Telluria mixta: one gene and its partner. The protein of the gene in region 2 interacts with the protein of the main gene of each other region in a pairwise test. Links are inferred from orthologs where the notes say so. Each region holds a gene or a part of one and is shown on either strand. Other genes may lie near its edges.

What was found.
Region 1: the proteins of P0M04_RS04510 (region 2) and bioB interact in binary tests that used the Escherichia coli proteins (3 or more experiments, as listed by UniProt). The link is inferred for Telluria mixta from one-to-one orthologs.

Annotation. Positions count from the first base shown.
Region 1 is NZ_CP119520.1:2,114,971-2,126,940, reverse strand. The notes cover bases 5,103-7,930. They hold bioB (biotin synthase BioB), read left to right. Parts: upstream 5,103-5,916; coding sequence 5,917-6,945; downstream 6,946-7,930. Other genes in these bases: P0M04_RS09450 (acetyl/propionyl/methylcrotonyl-CoA carboxylase subunit alpha), read left to right, coding at 7,055-7,930; bioD (dethiobiotin synthase), read left to right, coding at 5,193-5,897. Also shown: P0M04_RS09485 (YchJ family protein), read left to right, coding at 1-95; P0M04_RS09480 (carboxyl transferase domain-containing protein), read left to right, coding at 137-1,744; P0M04_RS09475 (enoyl-CoA hydratase/isomerase family protein), read left to right, coding at 1,755-2,540; bioA (adenosylmethionine--8-amino-7-oxononanoate transaminase), read left to right, coding at 2,562-3,905; bioF (8-amino-7-oxononanoate synthase), read left to right, coding at 3,905-5,095; more of P0M04_RS09450, read left to right, coding at 7,931-9,064; P0M04_RS09445 (2-hydroxyacid dehydrogenase), read left to right, coding at 9,147-10,088; P0M04_RS09440 (hydroxymethylglutaryl-CoA lyase), read left to right, coding at 10,098-11,012; P0M04_RS09430 (hypothetical protein), read left to right, coding at 11,214-11,846; rsmI (16S rRNA (cytidine(1402)-2'-O)-methyltransferase), read right to left, coding at 11,853-11,970. UniProt on the Escherichia coli protein: Catalyzes the conversion of dethiobiotin (DTB) to biotin by the insertion of a sulfur atom into dethiobiotin via a radical-based mechanism.
Region 2 is NZ_CP119520.1:1,002,462-1,014,405, forward strand. What follows is about bases 4,702-7,503. They hold P0M04_RS04510 (class II glutamine amidotransferase), read right to left. Parts: upstream 6,586-7,503; coding sequence 5,818-6,585; downstream 4,702-5,817. Other genes in these bases: P0M04_RS04505 (EAL and HDOD domain-containing protein), read right to left, coding at 4,702-5,727; P0M04_RS04515 (BTH_I0359 family protein), read right to left, coding at 6,733-6,990; P0M04_RS04520 (GTPase), read right to left, coding at 7,151-7,503. In the rest of the region: lycopene beta-cyclase CrtY, read left to right, coding at 1-960; P0M04_RS04485 (phytoene desaturase), read left to right, coding at 957-2,444; 15-cis-phytoene synthase CrtB, read left to right, coding at 2,441-3,388; P0M04_RS04495 (sterol desaturase family protein), read right to left, coding at 3,312-3,818; P0M04_RS04500 (DUF2141 domain-containing protein), read left to right, coding at 3,874-4,281; more of P0M04_RS04505, read right to left, coding at 4,447-4,701; more of P0M04_RS04520, read right to left, coding at 7,504-7,546; P0M04_RS04525 (response regulator), read right to left, coding at 7,536-8,288; P0M04_RS04530 (sensor histidine kinase), read right to left, coding at 8,382-10,673; P0M04_RS04535 (DUF4390 domain-containing protein), read right to left, coding at 10,677-11,240; 16S rRNA (cytosine(967)-C(5))-methyltransferase RsmB, read right to left, coding at 11,277-11,944.

The DNA of each region.
Region 1 (11,970 bases), 1.1 Mb from region 2 along the record:
GGTTGCATGAAGTCAGCCGGTTCCTGCGCGAGCCGGACCCTGCCGTGGGTGGCAAGATGCGGTGGTTCTATGTGGACGGCAGTTTCCCTGAATAAAACCGCGCCACAAGCCGCGACACAGCAGGAGACAGGATCCGATGCCCCAGATCGACACGAAACTCAACCCGCGCAGCGAAGATTTCAAAGCCAACGCCGCCGCCATGCAAACCCTCGTCGACGACTTGCGCGCCAAGGTGGCGCAGGTCGCCAAGGGGGGCGGCGAGGCCGCATGTGCGAAGCACGTCGCGCGCGGCAAGCTGCTGCCGCGCGAGCGCGTGCAGATGCTCCTCGATCCGGGAACGCCCTTCCTCGAATTTTCCCAGATGGCCGCTTACGCGATGTACGAGGATGCTGCCCCAAGCGCGGGCATCATCACGGGCATCGGCCGCGTGGCGGGCCAGGAATGCGTGATCGTCTGTAACGACGCCACCGTCAAGGGCGGCACGTATTACCCGATGACGGTCAAAAAACACCTGCGCGCGCAGGAGATCGCCGAGCAGAACAACCTGCCCTGCATCTACCTCGTCGACTCGGGCGGCGCCAACCTGCCGAACCAGGACGACGTGTTCCCCGACCGCGATCATTTCGGCCGCATCTTCTATAACCAGGCGAATCTGTCGTCGAAAGGCATCCCGCAGATCGCCGTCGTGATGGGTTCCTGCACGGCCGGCGGCGCATACGTCCCGGCGATGAGCGACGAGTCCATCATCGTCAAGGAACAGGGCACGATCTTCCTGGGCGGTCCGCCGCTGGTGAAAGCGGCGACGGGTGAAGTCGTCACGGCCGAGGACCTCGGCGGCGGCGATGTTCATACGCGCCTGTCCGGCGTCGCGGACCATCTGGCGCAGGACGACACCCACGCGCTGGCGCTCGCGCGCACGATTGTCTCGAACCTGAACCGCGTGAAACCCCAGCAGGGCGCGCTGCGTGAAAGCAGCGAGCCGAAATATGCGCCGGAAGAGCTGTACGGCGTCATCCCCGTCGACACGAGAAAACCGTTCGACGTGCGCGAAGTCATCGCGCGCATCGTGGACGGCAGCGAGTTCGACGAATTCAAGGCGCGCTACGGCTCGACGCTCGTCTGCGGCTTCGCCCACATCTTCGGCATGAAGGTGGGGATCATCGCCAACAACGGCATCCTGTTCTCGGAATCCGCGCTGAAGGGCACGCACTTCATCGAACTGTGCTGCCAGCGCAAGATCCCACTCGTCTTCCTGCAGAACATCACCGGCTTCATGGTCGGCCGCAAGTACGAGAACGAAGGTATCGCCCGCAATGGCGCCAAGATGGTGACCGCGGTCGCGACGGCCTCCGTGCCCAAGTTCACCGTGATCATCGGCGGCAGCTTCGGCGCCGGCAATTACGGCATGTGCGGCCGCGCGTTCTCGCCGCGCTTCCTGTGGATGTGGCCGAATGCGCGCATCTCCGTGATGGGCGGCGACCAGGCGGCGTCCGTGCTGGCGACCGTCAAGCGCGACGGCATCGAGGCGCGCGGCGGCCAGTGGAGTGCGGACGAAGAAGCCGCGTTCAAGCAGCCGATCAAGGAACAGTACGAACACCAGGGCCACCCGTATTACGCCACCGCGCGCCTGTGGGACGACGGCGTGATCGATCCGGCCGATACGCGCATGGTGCTCGGCCTGGGCCTCTCGGCCGCGCTGAACGCGCCGATCGAGGACACGAAGTTCGGCGTGTTCCGCATGTGAGGAGACAGACATGGACTACCAGACCCTCACCGTCACGATCACGGACCGCATCGGCCAGGTCACGCTGAACCGGCCCGACCTGCGCAACGCGTTCAACGAACAAAGCATCGCGGAACTGGCTCTCGCCTTCGACGAACTGGGACGCAATGAGCTCGTACGCGCCATCGTGCTGGCCGCGAACGGCCCCGCGTTCTGCGCCGGCGCGGACCTGAACTGGATGAAGAAGATGGCCGGTTATTCGGACAGCGAAAACCGCGCCGACGCCATGCGCCTCGCCGACATGCTGCGCACGATTTATGTCTGCCCGAAGCCTGTCGTGGCCAAGGTGCAGGGCGACTGCTACGCCGGCGGCATGGGCCTCGTGGCCGCGTGCGACGTGGTCGTCTCGGTCGATACGGCCAACTTCTGCCTGTCGGAAGTGAAGCTTGGACTGATCCCCGCGACGATCTCGCCGTACGTGATCAAGGCGATGGGAGAACAGGCCGCGCGCCGCTGGTTCCTCACGGCCGAACGCTTCGACGCGAAGGAAGCCCACCGCATCGGCTTCGTGCACGAGATCGTGCCGGCCGCGGACCTCGACACGAAGGTCGCCGGCATCGTGCAGGCGCTGGCCAACAACAGCCCGAACGCCGTGCGCGAAGCGAAGACGCTCGTGCGCGAGATCGCCGGTGCACCCGTCACGGAAGCGCTGCTGGAAGACACGGCGGGCCGCATCGCGGGCATCCGCGCGTCGCTCGAAGGGCGCGAGGGCGTCGCCTCATTTCTCGAAAAACGCCGGCCTTCATGGCTGGACTAGCTAGACCAAACAGGACGTAGATTGAAACCCACCACCACTTCCTCCGACTGGATCGCGCGCAGCCTGCGCAGCGTCTGGCATCCATGCACGCAAATGCAGCACCACGAAGAGGTGCCGCTGATCGCCGTCAGCCACGCCAAGGGGCCGTGGTTGTACGACCATGAAGGCCGACGCTACCTGGACGGCATCAGCTCGTGGTGGGTCAATCTGTTCGGCCACGCGAACCCGCGCATCAACGCGGCGTTGAAAGACCAGCTGGACAAGCTGGAACACGCGATGCTCGCGGGTTTTACGCATGAACCGGTGATCGAGCTGTCGGAACAGCTGGCCGCATTGACGGGTCACCAGCTCGGCCACGCGTTCTATGCATCGGACGGCGCATCCGCCGTCGAAATCGCGCTCAAGATGAGTTTTCATTACTGGCGCAACGCGGGCTATGCGGACAAGCAGGAATTCGTCTGCCTGCAGGGTTCCTACCACGGCGAGACCGTCGGCGCGCTCGGCGTGACCGATGTCGCGCTGTTCAAGGATGCCTACGGCCCGTTGCTGCGCGCCGCGCGGACCGTGTCGTCACCGGATGCGCGCAACGCCGTCGACGGCGAGTCCGCGCAGGACGTCGCGCTGCGTGCGGCGAAGGATGTCGAGGCGCTGTTCGCGGAGCGCGCCGACCGCATCGCCGCCATCATCGTCGAGCCGCTCGTGCAGTGCGCGACGGGCATGGCGATGCACGACCCGCTGTACCTGCAGCGTCTGCGCGAGCTGTGCGACAAGTACCACGTGCACCTGATCGCCGACGAGATCGCGGTCGGCTGCGGCCGCACCGGCACGTTCTTCGCGTGCGAACAGGCCGCGATCTGGCCGGACTTCATGTGCCTTTCCAAAGGCATCAGCGGCGGCTATCTGCCGCTGTCGCTCGTCCTCACCACCGACAAGGTGTATGAGGCGTTCTACAGCGAAGACATCACGCGCGGCTTCCTGCACTCGCATTCCTACACGGGCAACGCGCTGGCCTGCCGCGCCGCGCTGGCGACCCTGCAGATCTTCCGGGACGACGACGTGTTGAACAGGAACCGCGAGACGGCCACGCGCCTGATGGTGGAACTGGCGCCGCTGCTGGATCACAAGCGCGTGACGAACTTCCGCCAGCGCGGCATGATCCTCGCGTTCGACGCGGTGGAGCCGGACACGCAGCGCGCCTCGACGTTCGCCCGCCGCTTCTTCACGAGCGCCGTGGAAAACGAGCTGTTATTGCGGCCCATCGGCCGCACCGTGTACCTGATGCCGCCGTACGTGCTGGACGAGGAAGAGATCGTGGGCCTCGCGGCGCGCACGCGCAAGGTGTTCGAAGAAGTGATCGCCGAATGATGACGAACCTGATCGACAACGTCCGCGCCCAGCTGGACGAGCTGGCAAGCCGCAACTTGACCCGCCACCGCCGCACGGCGGAGACGCCCTGCGCACCGCGCCAGGTCGTCGACGGCCGGGACATGCTCGCATTCTGCAGCAACGATTACCTGGGTCTCGCCGCGCACCCGCGCGTCGTGGCAGCGCTGCGTGAAGGCGCGAGCCTGTATGGCGCCGGCAGCGGCGCGTCGCACCTCGTGTCGGGCCACAGCCGCGCGCATGCGCTGCTGGAAGAGCGACTGGCCGCGTTCGAAGCGCCGCACCTCGAATCCGCACGCGCACTGTACTTCTGCACCGGCTACATGGCGAACCTCGCCGTGCTGACGGGGCTGGGCAGCGCGCCCGATGCGATGATCTTCTCGGAAGCGCTGAACCACGCGTCCCTGATCGACGGTGCCCGCCTCGCGCGTGCGGGCGTGACCGTGTATCCGCACGGGGACGTGGCCGCGCTGGAAGAGAAACTGGCCGCGAGCGAAGCGCCCACCAAAATCGTCGTCACGGACAGCGTGTTCAGCATGGACGGCGACCTCGCCCCGCTGCCGCAATTGCTGGCCCTGTGCGAACGCCATGGCGCGTGGCTCGTCGTCGACGATGCGCACGGCTTCGGCGTCCTGGGAGATCGCGGACGCGGCGCGCTGGAACATTTCGGCCTGCGCTCGCCGAACCTCGTCTACATCGGCACGCTGGGCAAGGCGGCCGGCGTGGGCGGCGCGTTCATCGCCGCGCACGAGGACGTGATCGAGCTGATGATCCAGCGCGCGCGCCCGTACATCTATACGACGGCCGCCGCGCCCGCGCTCGCGCACGCGCTGCTGGCCAGTGTCGATATCATCGAGGGCGACGAAGGCGAAAAACGTCGCGCCGACCTGCGTGCGCGCATCGCGCAACTGGACGCGGGCCTGCGTCTGGAACGCTGGCAGCGTCCCGTGTCGACGACGGCGATCCAGCCCATCATCATCGGCGCCAACGACGAGGCGATGGCCGTGGCGGCGCGCCTGCACGAACAAGGCCTATGGGTGCCGGCGATCCGTCCGCCGACCGTGGCGGTGGGCACGGCGCGTTTGCGCGTCACGCTGTCCGCCGCGCATACCGAACAAGACGTCGCGCAGTTGATTACTGCGCTCAACCAGCTGGAAAGGACCTGGGCATGAGCCTCAACGAGCCCGAACAATCCGTCGGCGCCATCGACGTGGCGCCGACGGCCACCGCGGTGCCGGCCGCCATCCCGCGCCCTTGGCCGCGGAAGGCGTGCCGACGCGCTTCGCCTGCTTCGTGACGGGCACCGACACGGAGATCGGCAAGACGCTGATCTCCAGCGCCATCCTCCATAAACTCGTGCAACACGGCGTGCGCGCGTGCGGCATGAAGCCCATCGCGGCCGGCGCCGAGGAACGCGACGGTATACTCCACAACGACGACGCCGCCATGCTGCGCGCGGCCGGCAACGTGCAGCTGCCGCAATCGATCACGACGCCGTACCTGCTGCGCGAACCGTGCGCTCCGCACATCGCGGCCGCGCTGGAAGGCGTGACCATCGAACCCGTGCCCATCCTGACGGCGTATGCCGAAATCCTGGGCGCGTCCGACGCGACCGTCGTCGAAGGCGTAGGCGGTTTCTGCGTGCCGTTCTCCGACGATTTCGACAGCGCCGACTTGGCCGTACAATTCGGGTTGCCCGTCGTCCTCGTCGTCGGCATGCGCCTGGGCTGCATCAACCATGCTTTACTGACGGCCGAGGCGATCGTCGCGCGCGGCCTCGTGCTCGCGGGCTGGGTCGCCAACCAGGTGGACCCGGACATGCGTTTCGCGGACGAAAACGTCGCGGAACTCGAACGCCGCCTGCCCGCACCACTGCTCGGCCGCGTGCCGCGCCTGGACGAACCGACGGCCGCCGCGGCGGCCCCCCATATCGAGCTCGCGAGCCTGCCGGGATGGCCGGCCAAGCGCGCCTAACCAAAACAAGGAATCCGAAATGACCCAAGTCGTTACTCTCCACCCGCCGGTCACGCCGGCCTCCCTGCCGAAAGACGCCACCTGGCCGCTGGCCGACGTGCTCGCGCTGTTCGAACTGCCGCTGCCGGACCTGATGTTCCGCGCCCAGCAGGCACACCGCGCCGAGTTCCCCGACGGCGACGTCGAACTCGCGACCCTCCTGTCGATCAAGACGGGCGGCTGCGAGGAAGACTGCGGCTACTGCCCGCAGGCCGCGCGCTACGACACGGGCGTCGAGGCGAAGAAGATCCTCGACCTCGACACCGTGCTGGACGCCGCGCGCGAAGCGAAGGCCAAGGGGGCGACCCGCTTCTGCATGGGCGCCGCATGGCGCAGCCCGAAAGAGCGCGACATGGAAAAGGTCGAAGCCATGGTGCGCGGCGTGAAAGCGCTGGGCATGGAAACCTGCGCGACCCTCGGCATGCTGGAAGAAGGCCAGGCCGAGCAACTGAAGCAGGCGGGCCTGGACTATTACAACCACAACATCGACACCTCGCCGGACTTCTACGGCGACGTGATCTCCACGCGCGAATACCGCGACCGCCTGGACACGCTGGGCCGCGTGCGCACGGCCGGTTTGAAGATCTGCTGCGGCGGCATCGTGGGCATGGGCGAGACGCGTGCCCAGCGCGCGGGCCTGATCGCACAACTGGCCAACATGAACCCGTATCCGGAATCGGTGCCCATCAACCACCTGGTGCAGGTCGAAGGCACGCCGATGCACGGCCTGCCGCCGCTGGACCCGATCGAATTCGTGCGCACGATCGCCGTCGCCCGCATCACGATGCCGAAGGCGCGCGTGCGTCTGTCGGCCGGCCGCCGCGAGCTGGGCGAAGCCGTGCAGGCGATGTGTTTCATGGCCGGCGCCAATTCCATCTTCTACGGCGACAAGCTGCTCACCACGGACAATCCGGAAGCGGACGACGACCGCAAGCTGCTGGAAAAGCTGGGCCTGAAAACCCGCTCGGCGATGCTGGAGTCGGTGCAGAAGGAAAGCTGCGGCTGCTGATCCCACGGCCCCCTCGGGGGCCACAACGCTGTCGGGCCACAAGCCAGGTTTTATCGAAGTCACAGGCCACAAGCCGAGTTTCACAACATATAAAACAGACGAGACACCCATGTTCACGAAGATCCTCATCGCCAACCGTGGCGAAATCGCCTGCCGGGTCGCCGCCACCGCGCGCCGCCTCGGCATCAAGACCGTTGCCGTCTATTCGGAAGCCGACGCCGGCGCGAAACATGTAGCGGTCTGCGATGAAGCGATCCTGCTCGGCCCCGCCGCCGCCAAGGACAGCTACCTGCGCGGCGACAAGATCATCGCCGCGGCGCTGGCCACCGGCGCGCAGGCGATCCACCCGGGCTACGGCTTCCTGTCCGAGAACGCGGAATTCGCGGAAGCCTGCGCGGCCGCGGGCCTCGTGTTCATCGGCCCGCCGGGATCGTCGATGCGCGCGATGGGATCGAAATCGGCCGCCAAGCAGCTGATGGAAGGCGCGGGCGTGCCGCTCGTGCCGGGCTATCACGGCGATGCGCAGGATCCGGAACTGTTGCAATCGGAAGCGAACCGCATCGGCTACCCGGTGCTGCTGAAAGCCAGCGCGGGTGGCGGCGGCAAGGGCATGCGCGTGGTGGAACGGTCCGAGGATTTCCAGGCCGCGCTCGCGTCGTGCAAGCGCGAAGCCATTTCGTCCTTCGGCGACGACAAGGTGCTCGTCGAAAAATATCTTACGCGCCCGCGCCACATCGAGATCCAGGTGTTCGCGGACACGCACGGCAACTGCGTCTATCTGCATGAACGCGACTGCTCCGTGCAGCGCCGTCACCAGAAGGTGCTGGAAGAGGCACCGGCCCCCGGCATGCCGCCCGAGCGCCGCGCCGCGATGGGCGAAGCGGCCGTCGCGGCCGCGCGCGCGGTGGGTTATGTGGGCGCGGGCACCGTCGAATTTATCGCCAACCAGGACGGCACGTTCTACTTCATGGAGATGAACACGCGCCTGCAGGTCGAGCACCCCGTGACCGAGATGATCACGGGGACGGACCTCGTCGAATGGCAGCTGCGCGTGGCCGCTGGCCAGCCGCTGCCGAAGCAGCAGCATGAACTCACGATCCACGGCCACGCGATCGAGGCGCGCGTGTATGCGGAAAATCCGGAGAAGGGTTTCCTGCCCTCGATCGGGACGCTGCAGTGCATGGATACGCCAAGCCACGTGGCGTTCGAACTGGGCGACGTGCGCATCGATTCCGGCGTGCGCGCCGGCGATGCCATCTCGCCGTTCTACGATCCGATGATCGCGAAGCTGATCGTGTGGGGCGCGGACCGCGCACAGGCGCTGGCGCGTATGGCGCAGGCGCTGTCCGAATTCCACATCGTCGGCCTCGCGACGAATATCGCGTTCCTGAAACGCCTCGTCGAAGGCGATGCCTTCGCGCATGCCGACCTGGACACGGGCTTGATCGAACGGAACACGGCAACGCTGTTCCCGCCGGCAGGTCCGGCACCGTTGCCCGCGCTGGCGCTGGCGGCCGTTGCCCTCGTCGCGGCGGAAACGTCGACCAGCAGCAACGCGGCCGACCCGTGGACCAGCACCCACGGCTGGCGCATGAACGGCACGTACCGCCGCCGGCTGGCATTCGGCGACGAGTACGCGGCCACGACCCAGGCCAAGGTCTATGCAATCGACATGGCCTATCATGCGCACGGGTGGACGCTCGAAGCGGACGGCAAGCCGCATCCGCTGGCGCTTGTCTCGCAGCATGACAGCCGCTACGCGATCCGCCTGGACGGCCAGGCCATCCAGGGCACGGTGCGGCGCGACGGCGAAACGCTGCACGTGTTCACCGGCGGCCTGCACCACGTGCTGGATTGGCACGACCCGCTCGCGCATGCCGGCGAGCACGAAACGGCAGACGGCCGCCTGACGGCACCGATGCCGGGCAAGGTGGTGGCGGTGATCGCATCCAGCGGGCAGCTCGTCAAAAAGGGCGAGCCGCTCGTGATCATGGAAGCGATGAAGATGGAACACACGATTGCCGCACCGAGCGATGGCCTGGTCGAGGAAGTCTTGTACCAGGTCGGCGACCAGGTCGCGGATGGCGCACCGCTGCTGGCCTTCAAGGCGGCAGCGTAATACACGCCGTGGCGGAGACCACGGCGCAGAAACACCAACGAGACAGCACACGCAATCCATAACAATTATCAGGAGACGAATGATGCGGATACTGCTGTACAGGGGTGACGGTGTCATCGAACCGTGGGCCCGTGATTTTGCTGATGCATTGCCGCACGCGGAGACCGTCGTGTGGCGCGAGAACATGTCGCTGGCGTCGCAACCACCTTGCGACTACGCCGTCGTGTGGGCGCCGACGCCGCAGCTGCTCGACCAGCTGGCTCACGTGAAGGCGATCTTCCTGATGGGCGCCGGCGTCGACGCGCTGCTGAAGTTCGGCGACGCGCTGCCGCCCGTCCCCATCGTCCGCCTGGGCGATGCGGGCATGGCCGAGCAGATGGCGGAGTACGTGGCGTATGCGACCCTGCGCTACTTCCGCCGCTTCGACGATTACGAACAGCAGGCGCGCCAGGGCATCTGGAACCCGCTGGAAACGCGCCGTCGCAAGGCCGACTTCACCGTCGGCGTGCTGGGCCTCGGCAAGCTCGGGATGCCCGTGCTGCGCACCCTGCGCCAGCTCGGGTTTCCCGTGCGCGGCTGGAGCCGGTCGCCGAAGGACGTGCCGGGCGTGCCATGCTTTGCCGGCATGGACGAACTGGGCGATTTTTTGTCCGGCACGCAGGTCCTCGTCTGCATGCTGCCGCTCACGCCCGAGACGACGAACCTGCTCGACCGCGCGCACCTGTCGCAGCTGCCCGAAGGCGCCTACGTGATCAACGTGGCACGCGGCGCGCTGCTGGCCGAGCCGGACCTGCTGGCGTTGATCCGCGCCGGCCACATCGCGGGCGCCACCCTGGACGTGTTCCGCAACGAACCGCTGCCGGCCCCGCATCCGTTCTGGAACGAGCCGCGCATCACCATCACGCCGCACATCTCCGCGCTCACCCTGCGCGAGGAAGCGGTGCGCCAGATCGCGGCGAAGATCGAGAAGCTGGAACGGGGCGAGGCCATCGACGACATCGTCGACCGCGCCCGCGGCTACTAGGAAACCACCATGCACAATTCACTCCCCAAACACGTCAGGATCGTCGAGGTCGGCCCGCGCGACGGGCTGCAGAACGAAAAGGAAGCGGTGTCCGCCGCGGTCAAGATCGAACTGGTCGACCGCCTTTCCCGCGCGGGCTTCCGCAATATCGAGGCGGCGTCGTTCGTCTCGCCGAAGTGGGTGCCGCAAATGGCGACCAGCACGGAGGTCATGGCCGGCATCGCGCGCCGTCCCGGCACGCTGTATTCCGCGCTGACGCCGAACATGCAGGGCTTCGAGGCGGCGCTGGCCGCAAAAGCGGATGAAGTCGTGATCTTCGGCTCCGCGTCGGAAGCGTTCTCGCAGCGGAACATCAACTGCTCGATCGCGGAATCCATCGCGCGCTTCGAACCCGTGGCGAAAGCAGCGAAGGACAACGGCCTGCGCCTGCGCGGCAGCATCAGCTGCGCGTTCGGCTGCCCGTACCAGGGCGACGTGCCGCTGGATGCCGTCGCCGACGTCGTGGGCCGCATGCGCGACCTCGGCTGCGATGAAATCGACATCGCCGACACGATCGGCGTCTCGACCCCACGCAAGACGCAGGCCGTGATGGAAGCGGCGGCGCGCGCGTTCGCGCTGGACCGCATCTCCGGCCACTTCCACGACACCTACGGCCAGGCACTCGCCAACATCTACGCCAGCCTGGAACTGGGCGTCACGATCTTCCACTCGTCCGTGTCGGGCCTGGGCGGTTGCCCGTATGCAAAGGGGGCGACGGGCAACGTGGCGACGGAGGATGTGGTCTACATGCTGAACGGACTGGGTATCGAGACGGGCATCGACCTCGATCTCGTCGTGGAGGCGGGCGCGTTCATTTCGCAGCATCTCGGCCGCAAGGGCGCGAGCCGCGCGGGCAATGCGTTATTGGCGAAGAAGAGCTTGTAACAAATGAAAAAGGCCGACGATCTCTCGTCGGCCTCTTGCTATACTGGTCGGAGTACAAGGATTCGAACCTTGGACCCTCTGGTCCCAAACCAGATGCGCTACCGGGCTGCGCTACACTCCGAAGACAGCCATCATACCGTCCGGGTACTGTCCAGGTCAAGGAAAGCCCGTGAATTCGTGGTTTTCCGTACAGGTGAAGACGTGACGTTTGCAATCGACAACATCGACGGCGCCCTCCCCGACCGCAAGCAGGTCAACCGCATCGCGGCGGGCATTGCGCTGTCGGTGCTCGCGCACGTGGTGCTGCTCGCTGTCTATCGCCAGCCCGCAACGACGTTGCCCGCCGCGCCGCCGGAACGGCTCACGATCCGTTTACAAGCCGCGCCGCCGCCGCCAGCGCCGCCCGTCGAAGTGAAACCGGCCGAGACGCCGGCCAAACCGATCCCGCGCGCGCAGCCTCCCGCCAAGAAAACCCGCCCCGTGATCGCCGTGCCAGTGGAAAAACGCCAGTCGACCGAGGAAACCTATGCCGTGAAACCGGCACCGGACACGCCCGCGCCGCCGCCGGAACCTGCGACGACGCGGCATTTCGACGTCGACGCCGCCCGCAGCATGGCGCGCGGCATGGCGTCGAAGCTGGCCAACGAACCCGATCCGGACAAGGTGGGCACGGCGCTCGAACGCTTGCCGAAACCGCAACTGCAAACGGAAAGCAAGTTCGAACGGGCGATCAAGCAGGCCAAGCGGCCGGACTGCAAGGATGGCGTGCCCGGGGGCTTGCTGGCGCCGATCTTCCTCGCGATGGACAAGAAGGACAGCGGGTGCAAGTGGTAACGATGCCTACTCGGCGCCCTTGATCTGCAATGCCCGCTCGTACAACGCGTTCTTCTTTTTCCCGGTGATCTGCGCCGCCAGCGCGGCGGCCTGTTTCACCGAACACTCTTCCAGCAGGATGCGC
Region 2 (11,944 bases):
CGCTACGACGTGCTCTTTCCCGACCATGCGCGCACGCTGACCGGCGCTTATTGCAGCATCGCCTCGCGCGATTTCGCGCGCGTCATCGAAGGGGCGCTGGGCCCCGCCCTGCGCACGAATACGCGCATCGCCGCGCTGGCGCCGACGCACGTCGAGCTGGCCGGCGGCGTGCGTCTGCACGCGCGCGCCGTGATCGACGGCCGCGGTCCCCTGCCCGATGCGGGGCTCGCGCTGGGCTGGCAGACGTTCCTCGGCCAGGAAGTGCGCCTCGCCGAACCGCACGGGCTGGTGGCGCCGGTCATCATGGACGCGAGCGTCGCGCAGCAGGGCGGCTACCGTTTCGTCTACGTGCTCCCATTCGCACGCGACCGCCTGCTGATCGAGGACACGCACTACGTCGACGCCGCCGCGCGCGACGCCGACCGCCTGCGCGCCAACATCGCGGCGTATGCAGCGCAGCGTGGCTGGCGCATCACGGAGGTGCTGCGCGAAGAACACGGCGCGCTGCCGATCGTGCTGGCGGGCGACGTCGAGCGCTACTGGGACAACCTGCGCGGCCAGCCGGTATCCGGCCTGCGAGCCGGATTGTTCCATTTCACGACCGGCTACTCGCTGCCGCACGCGGTGCGGCTGGCGCGGCGTCTCGCCGGCCTGTTCACCGTGGACGCGCCCGCGCTGTTCGGTGCCATCCGCGCCGATGCGCGCGCCACGTGGCGGGAGCAAGGTTTCTATCGCCTGCTGAACCGCATGCTGTTTTTGGCCGGCAGCCCGGACGCGCGCTGGCGCGTGATGCAGCGCTTCTACCGCCTGCCCGCGCCGCTGATCGCCCGCTTCTACGCGGGCAGCACGACCCTGCTTGACAAGGCGCGCATCCTGTCCGGCAAGCCGCCCGTCCCCGTGCTGCAGGCACTGGACGCGGCGCGCCGCATCCACCCTCACCAGATCGGGACATCCGCATGAACGCATCGAATACCGCCGTGGTCGTGGGCGCCGGCTTCGGCGGCCTGGCACTGGCCATCCGCCTGCAGGCGCAGGGCGTGCAGACCACGCTGCTGGAAAAGCGCGACAAGCCGGGCGGCCGCGCCTACGTGTACGAAGACGAAGGCTTCGTGTTCGACGCCGGCCCCACCGTGATCACGGATCCGTCCGCGCTGGAAGAACTGTTCACGGCCGCGGGCCGGCGCATGGCCGACTACGTGGAGATGCTGCCCGTTTCTCCGTTCTATCGCCTGTGCTGGGAAGACGGCAGTTATTTCGATTACGCGAACGACCAGGAAGCGCTGGACCGCCAGATTCACGCGCGCAACCCGGCCGACGTCGCTGGCTACCGGCGCTTCCTCGCGTACTCGCAGGCCGTGTTCGCGGAAGGCTACCTGAAACTGGGCGCCGTGCCGTTCCTGTCGTTCCGCGACATGATCGCGGCCGGGCCGCAACTGGCGCGCCTGCAGGCGTGGCGCAGCGTGTACGGGATCGTGTCGCGCTTCATCCAGGACGAGCACCTGCGACAGGCGTTTTCGTTCCACTCGCTGCTCGTGGGCGGTAATCCGTTTGCCACGTCGTCGATCTACACCTTGATCCACGCGCTGGAGCGCCAGTGGGGCGTGTGGTTCCCGCGCGGCGGCACGGGCGCGCTCGTGCGCGGCCTGGTAAAACTGTTCGAAGACCTGGGCGGGCGCATCGAACTCAATGCGCCCGTCGCCGCGATCGAAACGAGCGGCGCGCGCGCGACCGGGGTGCGGCTGGAGGACGGCCGGCTGTTCAAGGCGGATGCCATCGCGTCGAATGCGGACGTCGTGCACACGTACGCGCATCTCCTGGGCGCACATCCCCGCGGCGCGGCGCAGGCCGATACGCTGCGCAAGAAGCGCTTTTCGAATTCGCTGTTCGTGCTGTACTTCGGCCTCGACCGGCACCACGACCAGCTGCGCCACCACACGGTCTGCTTCGGCCCACGCTACCGCGAGCTGATTACGGACATCTTCGGCGGCAACGCCCTCGCCGACGATTTTTCGCTGTACCTGCACGCGCCGTGCATCACGGACCCGTCGCTGGCGCCGCCCGGCTGCGGCAGCCATTACGTGCTGGCGCCCGTGCCGCACCTGGGCAATGCGCCGATCGACTGGACGGTCGAAGGGCCGCGCTACCGCGACCGCATCTTCGACTATCTCGAGCAGCGCTACATGCCCGGCCTGCGCAGCCAGCTCGTCACGAGCCGCATCTTCACGCCGCTCGACTTCCGCGACGAGCTGAACGCGCACCTCGGCTCCGCGTTCTCGCTCGAGCCGATCCTCACGCAAAGCGCGTGGTTCCGGCCGCACAACCGCGACGCGGACCTGGCTAACCTGTACCTCGTGGGGGCAGGCACGCATCCTGGCGCGGGCGTGCCCGGCGTGATCGGCTCCGCGAAGGCGACGGCTGGCCTGATGCTGGAGGCGCAGGCATGAGTGAAGCGCTGCTGGATCACGCGACAGAAACCATCCGCGTCGGCTCGAAAAGCTTTGCCGCCGCGGCGAAGCTGTTCGACAAGGACACGCGCCGCAGCGTGCTGATGCTGTACGCGTGGTGCCGCCATTGCGACGACGTCGTCGACGGCCAGGAACTGGGCCACAACACGACGGCACCCGTCGATGCCACGTCCCAGGTCGGGCGCCTGCGCGACCTGACGCTCAGTGCCTACGCGGGCGAGCCGCAATCCGACCCGGCGTTCGCCGCGTTCCAGGACGTCGCGCTGCGCCACGCGATTTCGCCGCACCACGCGTTCGACCACCTGGCCGGCTTCGCGATGGATGCGGCGGACGTGCGCTACGAGACCATCGACGACACCCTGCGCTATTGCTACCACGTGGCCGGCGTCGTCGGGCTGATGATGGCATCCATCATGGGCGCGCGCGATGCTGCGGTGCTGGACCGCGCGTGCGACCTCGGCCTCGCGTTCCAGCTGACGAACATCGCGCGCGACATCGTCGAGGATGCGCGTATCGGCCGCGTCTACCTGCCCGCGGCGTGGCTGCGCGAGGCGAACATCCCCGTCGCCGACGTCGCGCACGAACGGCACCGCGAGGCGCTCGCGCGCGTGGCCGCGCGCCTCGTCGACCATGCGGAGCCCTACTACGATTCGGCGATGGACGGCGTCGCCGCCCTGCCGCTACGCTCGGCCTGGGCCATCGCGACGGCGCGCCGCGTGTATCGCCAGATCGGCATCGAAGTGAAGCGCCGCGGCGCACGCGCCTGGGACACGCGCGCGGGCACGTCGCGCGCGACGAAGCTGCGCCTGCTGGCACTGGGCGGGATCGACGCGCTCGCGTCGCGGTTCAGGAAGCCGGCGTCTCGTCCGGCCGGACTGTGGCGCGCGGCGCACCACCGTGCAGCGCATGCAGCCGGCGCTTGAGGGTGGCGACGGGCGGCGCATACAGGAAGCCGAACGACACGGCGCCGTCCTTGCCCGCCACCGCATGATGCATCCGGTGCGCCTGGTACAGCCGCTTCAGATAGCCCTGGCGCGGCACGTACCGGAACGGCCAGCGCTGGTGCACGAGGCCGTCGTGCGCGACGAAGTACAGCGCGCCGTAGGCCGTCATGCCGGCGCCGATCCATTCGAGCGGATGTCTTCCCTCGGTGCCCGCGTAGATGAGCGCGATGGCCACGCCCGCGAACACGACGGCATACAGGTCGTTCTTCTCGAACCAGCCCGTGCGGGGTTCGTGGTGCGAGCGGTGCCATCCCCAGCCGAAGCCGTGCATCACGTACTTGTGCGCGACGATGGAAAACACTTCCATCGCGATGACGGTCAGTACGACGATGACGGTATTCCACAGCATGGCGCGCACCTCATTGAAGATGCGCCGAGCCTAACATAATTCCCGCGAGGACCCCATGACACTTCGTATCGCCGCCCTCCTGCTCTTCTCCCTGCCCGCGATCGTCCGCGCCGCGACGATCGACGTCCACGTCACCAACACAGCCGGCGGCAAGGGCAACGTCAACGTGGCCGTGTGCGACCGCGAGCGCTTCCTCAAGCAGTGCGCGTACACGGGCTCCGTGCCCGCCCGCGACGGCGAGACGGTCGTGACGATCAAAGGGGTGCCGGCGGGGACGTGGGCCGTGCTGGCCTACCAGGACGAGAACAGCAACGGTGAACTGGACCGCAACCTGATCGGCATCCCGAGCGAGAACTATGGATTCAGCCGCGACGCGCGCGGGCGTTTCGGTCCGCCGTCGTTCGACGATGCCGCCATGCCGATCCGCGACGAGGCCGCGAGGGCGACGGTGCGGCTACATTAAGGACGCGGACACGACACTCGCAATCGATGAAGACACGGAACGTGTCGGGGCATCGCATGACCATAGCGAGCGGCGGCAGATGCGGTCGAGAAGCGCAGCCGTACTTGCGTACGGCGAGCATCGCAGACCGCAGCTGCAACGCGCAGCTGGTCAGGCGAGCCCCCTTCAGATGGCGTAACGCACCACGGAGTCGGACCACTGGAATGCGGACATCTCCAGCTCGATCATGTCGTCGCCCGAGATCTGGAGCTCCTTCAAGGTGGGCAGCACGAGTTCCGTGTTCTCGTCGGCCTGCTCGATGCTCTCGGACAGCTTGAGCAGCTCGCCGAAGAAGCCGGCGCGGCCCACGAGGGCTTGCCGCACTTCGTCGCTGACGGGGATCTGTTCGACGATGTCGCCCATCGGAATGCCGAACAGGACGTCCATCAGCGACATGATGCCGACCGTGAACGCGATGTCCGCGACGGCACGCTGGCCGGGACGCAGGCGCTGGGCCAGCAGCTCCATCAGGCGGCCGCGCGTGGTGGCCAGCATCAGCAGCGGCGTCTGGTTGTGGCCGCGCGTGGCCGGTTCGGCATACAGCATGATCTGCAGCCAGCGCTGCAACTGGCGCCGGCCCAGCACGAGCAGGGCCTGGCTGACGGAATCGATGCGCTGCGTCGCGCCCACGGCCGGCGTGTTCACGAGGCGCAGCAGGTTCAGCGCGAGCGTCACGTCGCGCTTGACGGCCTTTTCGATGTCGGCATTGTCCGCGTCCGACATCACGAGGTTCATGAGGTCGACGACGGCCAGCTGCGACGGCGACAGCTTGCGGCCGCCCAGCACGGACGGACGCGCGAAATAATAGCCCTGGAAGTAGTCGAAGCCGAGGTTCATCGCGGCCTGGTAGGTGTCGCGCGTCTCGACCTTTTCCGCGACCACGGTCTTTTCCATGCCGTGCAGGCGGCGCACGAGGTTCGGCAGCTGCGCGGGGGGCACGCTGCGCAGGTCCAGCTTGACGAAGGCGGCCAGCGGCAGCAGGCGCTGCAGGCGCAGGCTGTCGCCGTCGACACCGTCCAGCGCGAAGCGGAAACCGTGGCCCGCGAGTGCGCGCATGCGCGCCAGCAGGTCGTCGTCCGGCACGACGTCGGACACGATCTCGAGGATCGTCCGGTCGCGCGGCAGGAACGCGAAGATGTCGCTTGCGAGGACTTCGGCGTCCACGTTCAGGAAGCAGGTGGCGTCGCCGATCGCGCGCGCGAGGCCCAGTTGCGCCGCATGGGCGATCACGGCGGCGGTCGCGGACAGGCCGGTCTCGTCGGCCTCGCCCTGGCGCGCGCTGCGGAACAGGAGTTCGTAGCCATACAGGGCCTGGTTGCGGTCGAGCACCGGCTGACGCCCCAGGTAGAAGTCACGCACGCGCAGGGGATAGTTCGCGTGGTCCAGGCTCGCGGCGGTATCGGTCATCATGGACTCTTGTAGCAAGGGAACGTAGATACTTTAACGCATTCCGCCGCCCGGTGACTATGTGAAAATGATTTCCTGTAAAAAACTTTGTCAGGATTGCGGCAGGCCGTCCACGAAAACCTTCAATTCACCCGGCGCGAATTCCGTCCACGTTTCGTTGGTCGTGAGCGGCGTCGTGACGATGATGGCGACCCGGTCGTTCGGCGTCGTCACCTGGGAAAAGTCGACGGACAAGTCCTCGTCGGCCAGGCAGGCTTTGTCGAAGGGGTACTGACGGATCACGTAGCACAGCTTCGTGGAGCAGTGCGCGAACAGCGCCGTGCCGTCGGACAGCATCATGTTGAACGTGCCGTAGCGGGCGATGATGGCGACGAGGTCGGCAATCGCGGCGCGCAGCACGGGCATGGCGGGCGGCGTGTCGCCGAAGCGGTCGCGCAATTGCTGCAGCAGGAAGCAGAAGGCCTGTTCGCTGTCGGTATTGCCCACCGGGCGGTACGGCCCGTCGAGGATGGGATCGAAGCCCTTGAGGTCGCCGTTGTGGGCGAACACCCAGTAGCGGCCCCACATCTCGCGCACGAACGGGTGGCAGTTTTCCAGCGCCACCTGGCCTTGCGTGGCCTTGCGGATATGGGCGATGACGTTCAGCGACTTGATCGGGTAATGCTTGATCAGTTCCGCGATCGGCGACGCGATGGCGGCCTGGTGATCGACGAAATGGCGCACGCCGGATCCCTCGAAGAACGCGATGCCCCAGCCGTCGTGATGCGTGTCCGTGCGTCCGCCCCGATGGGCGAAGCCGGTGAAACTAAACACAATGTCCGTCGGGACATTGCAATTCATGGCGAGTAGCTGACACATGGGTCAAGCTTACCATGCGCGAACGCAAAGCCGGTATGAGGAAAAAGTGTTTGGAAATAAGGAAGATGGTGCCCTGCGTCGCCGGCCCGAACAAGGCTGCGTCACGCAGAGCGGTGGTCGGACGGCATGTCCGGCCCGGGGGGAGACTCAGTGCAGCACGACCGGTTGGCTCATCAGGGTATCGTACGAACCCAGGAAATCGTCGATTTCCTCCATGGTCGGCTCGCTCGCGATCAGGTTGTTGACATCACGCCGGAACGCTTGCGCCAGTTTGCCGCCGATGAAAGCTTCGCGCCGGCCGGACTTGTCGACGATCTCGTAGCCGCCGAAGCGCAGGGCTTCGAGGTTGTGATCGACGCCAAATTCGACAACGCTGTACTGTTCGCTGTTATAGATCATGTTCATGATGACTCCTTCACTCGATCAGATGGGTGCAAGGGCCGCCCGGCGGCGGACGGCGCACTTTCCACTTTCTTTCCACTTCGATTAAGAGGTGGGGCCACTGGAACCGAATTCAAGAACCTCTACAACTTGTTACGAATGCCATCAACACGCTGCGGGAGATTCAGGCCTTCAGGTCGGAAGTCAGCCGTAACAGCTGATCGTATGGCTCGGACTGCAGCCACGATCGCAACTGATCAAGATGCTCGCTGTCCGCGACACCGATGAAGATACGGCGGGGTCGTTGGCGCAGCAGGCGATTCAATGTTACACGCAAAACCAGATTACCGGTGCAGCACAGGCAACCGGGCGCGATCCGCGCAACTGTCTGGCCGGATGGAAGGTCGTCGAGGGGGGAGCTGCCGGACGCGAGGCCTTCAAGGATGATGGCCTGCGTGCGGTCTTCATGCAGATCGGAAAGGTGGGCGGCGATGGCCGCTTCGCGCGCAGCGGCGCCCGGACCGGTGACGAGCGTCAGGACGGTGCGCGCATCGTCCCCACCTCCGGGATTACTGTGCACTCTTCTTGCCCAGCTTGCCCGGTTCGACGCCGAGCTGCTTGAGCTTGCGGTACAGGTGGGTACGTTCCAGGCCCGTCTTTTCGGCCACGCGGGTCATGGAACCGCCTTCGCGGCCCAGGTGGTGTTCGAAGTACATGCGCTCGAACGCGTCGCGCGCCTCGCGCAGCGGCAGGTCGAACGACAGCGTGTAGCCGTGCGCATGCGCCTCGCCGTTGCTGACCGGACGGGCCATGCCCATCGACGCGCCCATCGACCCGCCCTGCGGCTGCGGCGCATACATCGGCTGCGCGGCGGCGCTCGGCTCGGGCACGGGCGAGGACACCGAGGCGACGGTCGCCATCGGACGCGGCGCGATCGCCGGGGCGCGCGCCACTTCCTGGCCGCGCTGCAGGCCCTGCTGCACCGCTTTCAGCAGTTTTTGCAGGGCGATCGGTTTTTCCAGGAAATTCAGGGCACCGATGCGGGTCGCTTCCACGGCGGTGTCGATGGTGGCGTGGCCGGACATCATGATGACCGGCATCGTCAACAGGCCGTCGCGCTGCCACTCCTTGAGCAGGGTGACGCCGTCGGTATCGGGCATCCAGATGTCGAGCAGCACCAGGTCGGGGGCGCCCTGCTGGCGCGCCTGGCGGGCCTGCTGCGCGTTTTCCGCCAGCTGGACCGCGTGTCCCTCGTCGCCAAGGATTTCCGAGAGCAGCTCGCGGATGCCCATTTCATCGTCAACTACGAGTATGTTCGCCATCTTGTTATGCCTTTTTAATCTGACTCTCTCTACGGAGACGCTGTTCGAACGCTGACGCGCGCTCCTTTATACAGCCAAGATTCTATGCGCGATTCACGCTTCGGCCAAGTTCGCCTCTGGCGCTAACTTTAACAGCAAAATCGATACCGAAGCGCCACTTCCGTCGGCGCGGTTGGCGACGTCGATCCGGCCGCCATGTTCGTCGACGATCTTCTTGACCATCGGCAGGCCCAGGCCGGTGCCACGCGCCTTCGACGTGACGTACGGTTCGAACGCCCGCGACAGGATCTTCGGCGCGAAACCGGGCCCGTTGTCCACGATCGCCAGGCGCACCGCGGTGCCCGTGCCGCCGTCGGCGCCGACGTAGTGGATGGCTTCCGTCACGATGTCGATGCGGGGCGGGTCGTCCTGCGGCGGGCGGTCGGCCAGCGCGTCCTGCGCGTTCTGCAGCAGGTTGTGGATCACCTGGCGCAGCTGGGTCGCGTCGCCCATCACGCGCGGCAGGCCGGGGGCGAGCGACGGATGGATCACGTCCGAGCCGTCCTCGGACAGGTACAGGTTCAGGATCTCGTCGATCAGGTCGTTCAGGTCCAGCGGGTGCAGCACGGCCGGCGGCGTGCGCGCGTAGTCGCGGAAGTCGTCGACCATGCGCTTCATCGCGGCCACCTGACTCACGATGGTGTCGGTGGCCTTGTTGAGGAGGGCCGCGGCGTCAGGGTCGACGCGGTCCGCCAGCTTCATCTGCAGGCGTTCGGCCGACAGCTGGATCGGCGTGAGCGGGTTCTTGATCTCGTGCGCGAGGCGGCGCGCGACCTCGCCCCAGGCCACGGAACGCTGGGCCGAGATCACGTCGGAGATGTCGTCGAACACGACGATGAAGCCGCTGCCCGCCCCCACCGGCAGGCGCGAGCCGCGCGCGAGCAGCGTGAGGTCGTGGTCGTCGCCGGTGCCGGCACGGCGCGGGATCTCGATCTGCTGTTGCCAGTGCGCGCGCCCCCGCCCGCGGCCAGCGGCCGATTGCGCGCTTTGCGCCGAGAAGGCGCGGGTGACGGCGCCGGCGAACACCTCCAGCCCCTCGATCTCGTCGAGCGGGCGGCCGGCCAGCGACGCGACGTCGACCTGCAGGATGCGGTGCACGGCATCGTTCGAGTTGACGACGACGCCGTCGGCATCCATCACGATCACGCCGGCCGACATGTTGGCCAGCACGGATTCCAGGTGGGCCTTGGCGCTTTCCAGCGCCGCGCGGTTGCGTTCGACGGCGGAGCGCGCTTCGAACAACTGGCCCGTCATCGCGTTGAACGATTGCGTGAGCGTGCCCAGTTCGTCGTTGGTCTCGACGATCGGGCGCGGCGACAGATCGCCCTCCGCGACCGCACGCGTGCCCTCGGCCAGCACGAGCAGCGGTTGCGCCAGATTGCCGGCGATGAGGAACGAGGCGCCGATGGCGGAAAAGATCGCGAGCAGCAGGGTCAAGGTCAGCTCGCCGATATACATCTTGTTCAGGCCCCGGCGCGCCGCGAAGCGTTCCTGGTATTCGCGGTAGGCGGTCGACAGCACGGCGGCGTTGGACGCCAGGTTGACGGGCACGGACTGCGTCAGCTGCAGGTAGCGCGGCGCCATGCCGGGCGGTTCGGGCACGGCGACGACCACGCGCAGGCGCAGGCCCGTGGCGGCGTCGAGGGCGGTGGGCGCCTCGTCGTGCGCCTCGCGGAAGTCGTCGTCGATGCCGCCTTCCGGGCGCGCGTAACCGCCCGGCATCGCGGCCTGCTTGAGCATCTGCGGCGTGGGCAGGTCGGAGGGGCCGACGACGGCGCGGCGGTCCTCGGTGGCGCTGGCAACGGGCTTGCCGGCCGCATTCAGCAGCAGCGCGCTCTGCATGCCGTTGCCGTCGTCGAGCGCGCGCGCGAGGATCGTCTGCGCATCCTGTTCGCCCTGCCCCGCCAGGGTGGCGGCGACGGTGCCGGCGTTGGCGCTCAGGTCGGCCAGGGCTTCGTCGAGCGCGGCGCGGGAGAGATTGAGGCCTGAGTCGAGCGCGGCTTCGATCTTGACGTCGAACCACGACTCGATGGAGTGCGAGACGAACTGCACTGACACCATGAAGACGACGAGCCCGGGCAGGATACCGATCCCCCCGAACAGCACCATCAACCGCACCATCAGCCGCGAGCCGAACTTGCCCGCCTTGTAGCGCGAATAGAGACGCCAGAACGCGACCATCACCAGCACGAACAGCGCGCCGGCTACGACGATGATCAGGCCGAACAGCCAGGCGAAATTGCGGGCGAAGAAGCCCGTGTTGCTGGAGGCGGAGGCGAGAAGGAAAACGAGGATCGACGCGATCGCGCTGCCGATCACGAGGGCATAGCGCAGGGCCCGGATCACGGCTTACTCCGCACGGTAGGTGAAGGTCTTCTTGTGCGAGGCCAGGCGCCAATCGGAGTTATTCAGGGCATCGACCTGGAGCGGCTTCAACAGGTATTCGCGGTCCATGAACATGCGCACGGTGGCATTGTAGGTCTCGCCCGGCTTGAGATCGCCCTTGCGGGCAATCAGCCAGCGGGCCGGCGCCCGGATCGCGAGCAGCGCTTCGTCGAGCGTGTCGAAGTTCTGCTGGATGCTGCCGGGGGCGGAGACGTGATAGACCCGGAACAGCACGTCGTAGTTCAGCTTGAGCGTGCGGCGCGAGGACACGGCATGGTCGTCGGTCCACCACCAGCGCGGCCGGGTCAGCTCGATCTCGGTGGTGAACGACAGCGGCACGCCGTGCTGGATGGCCTGCTCGAGGCCGGGCGTCAGGTCGAACGAATACCTGGCGTCGAGACGGTAGCCATCGTCGGAAGCCTGGATACTGGCGCGGGTGATTTCGATCCCTTCGGCCGCCTGCGCCGTGGCGCATGTCAATGCCAGCAGCAGCTGGCAGGCGAGGAGGAGGAAAAATCGTACAGTCACTAGGGCCAGAGCCTTAAAAAGCGTTGTCGGGATTGCTCACGCTCCGGCCTTCTGGAATAGGGCGTAGAACAGACCGTCATGATCCTGCCCGGCGCCACTTCGAGGAAGCAGTTGGCCCGGCGCATCGAGACGGACCGCACCGTGGCGCGCCGCGAAGGCGGCGGCCTGCGCTTCCGATTCCTGCGGCCAGAGCGAACATGTCACGAACAGCAATTTACCATCGGGCCGCAGCATCTGCCAAAGATTGTCGAGTATTTTGCTGGAAAGTGTTGCAAGTTGGTGGGTGTCACTCTTGCGTCGTAACCAGCGGATATCCGGGTGGCGGCGGACGATGCCGGAGGCCGTGCACGGCACGTCGGCGAGGATACGATCGTATTGACGACCATCCCACCAATCCGTCGCTTCCGCCGCGCCCGCCTTGACGGTCGCGGACAGGCCCAGGCGCTGCAGATTCTGGTCCACGCGCATGAGGCGGCGCGCGTCGGCATCCAGCGCCGTCAGGTCGACGTCGGCCGTCTCCAGGATGTGTCCGCTCTTGCCGCCCGGGGCCGCGCAGGCGTCCAGCACGCGCATGCCGTCTTTCAGGTCGAGCAGCGGCGCGGCCAGCTGGGCACCCGCGTCCTGCACGGAGACAAGGCCGTCGGCAAAGCCGGGGATCTGCGCCACGTTAACGGCCTGGGCCAGGCGCACGGCGCTCGGCCCCA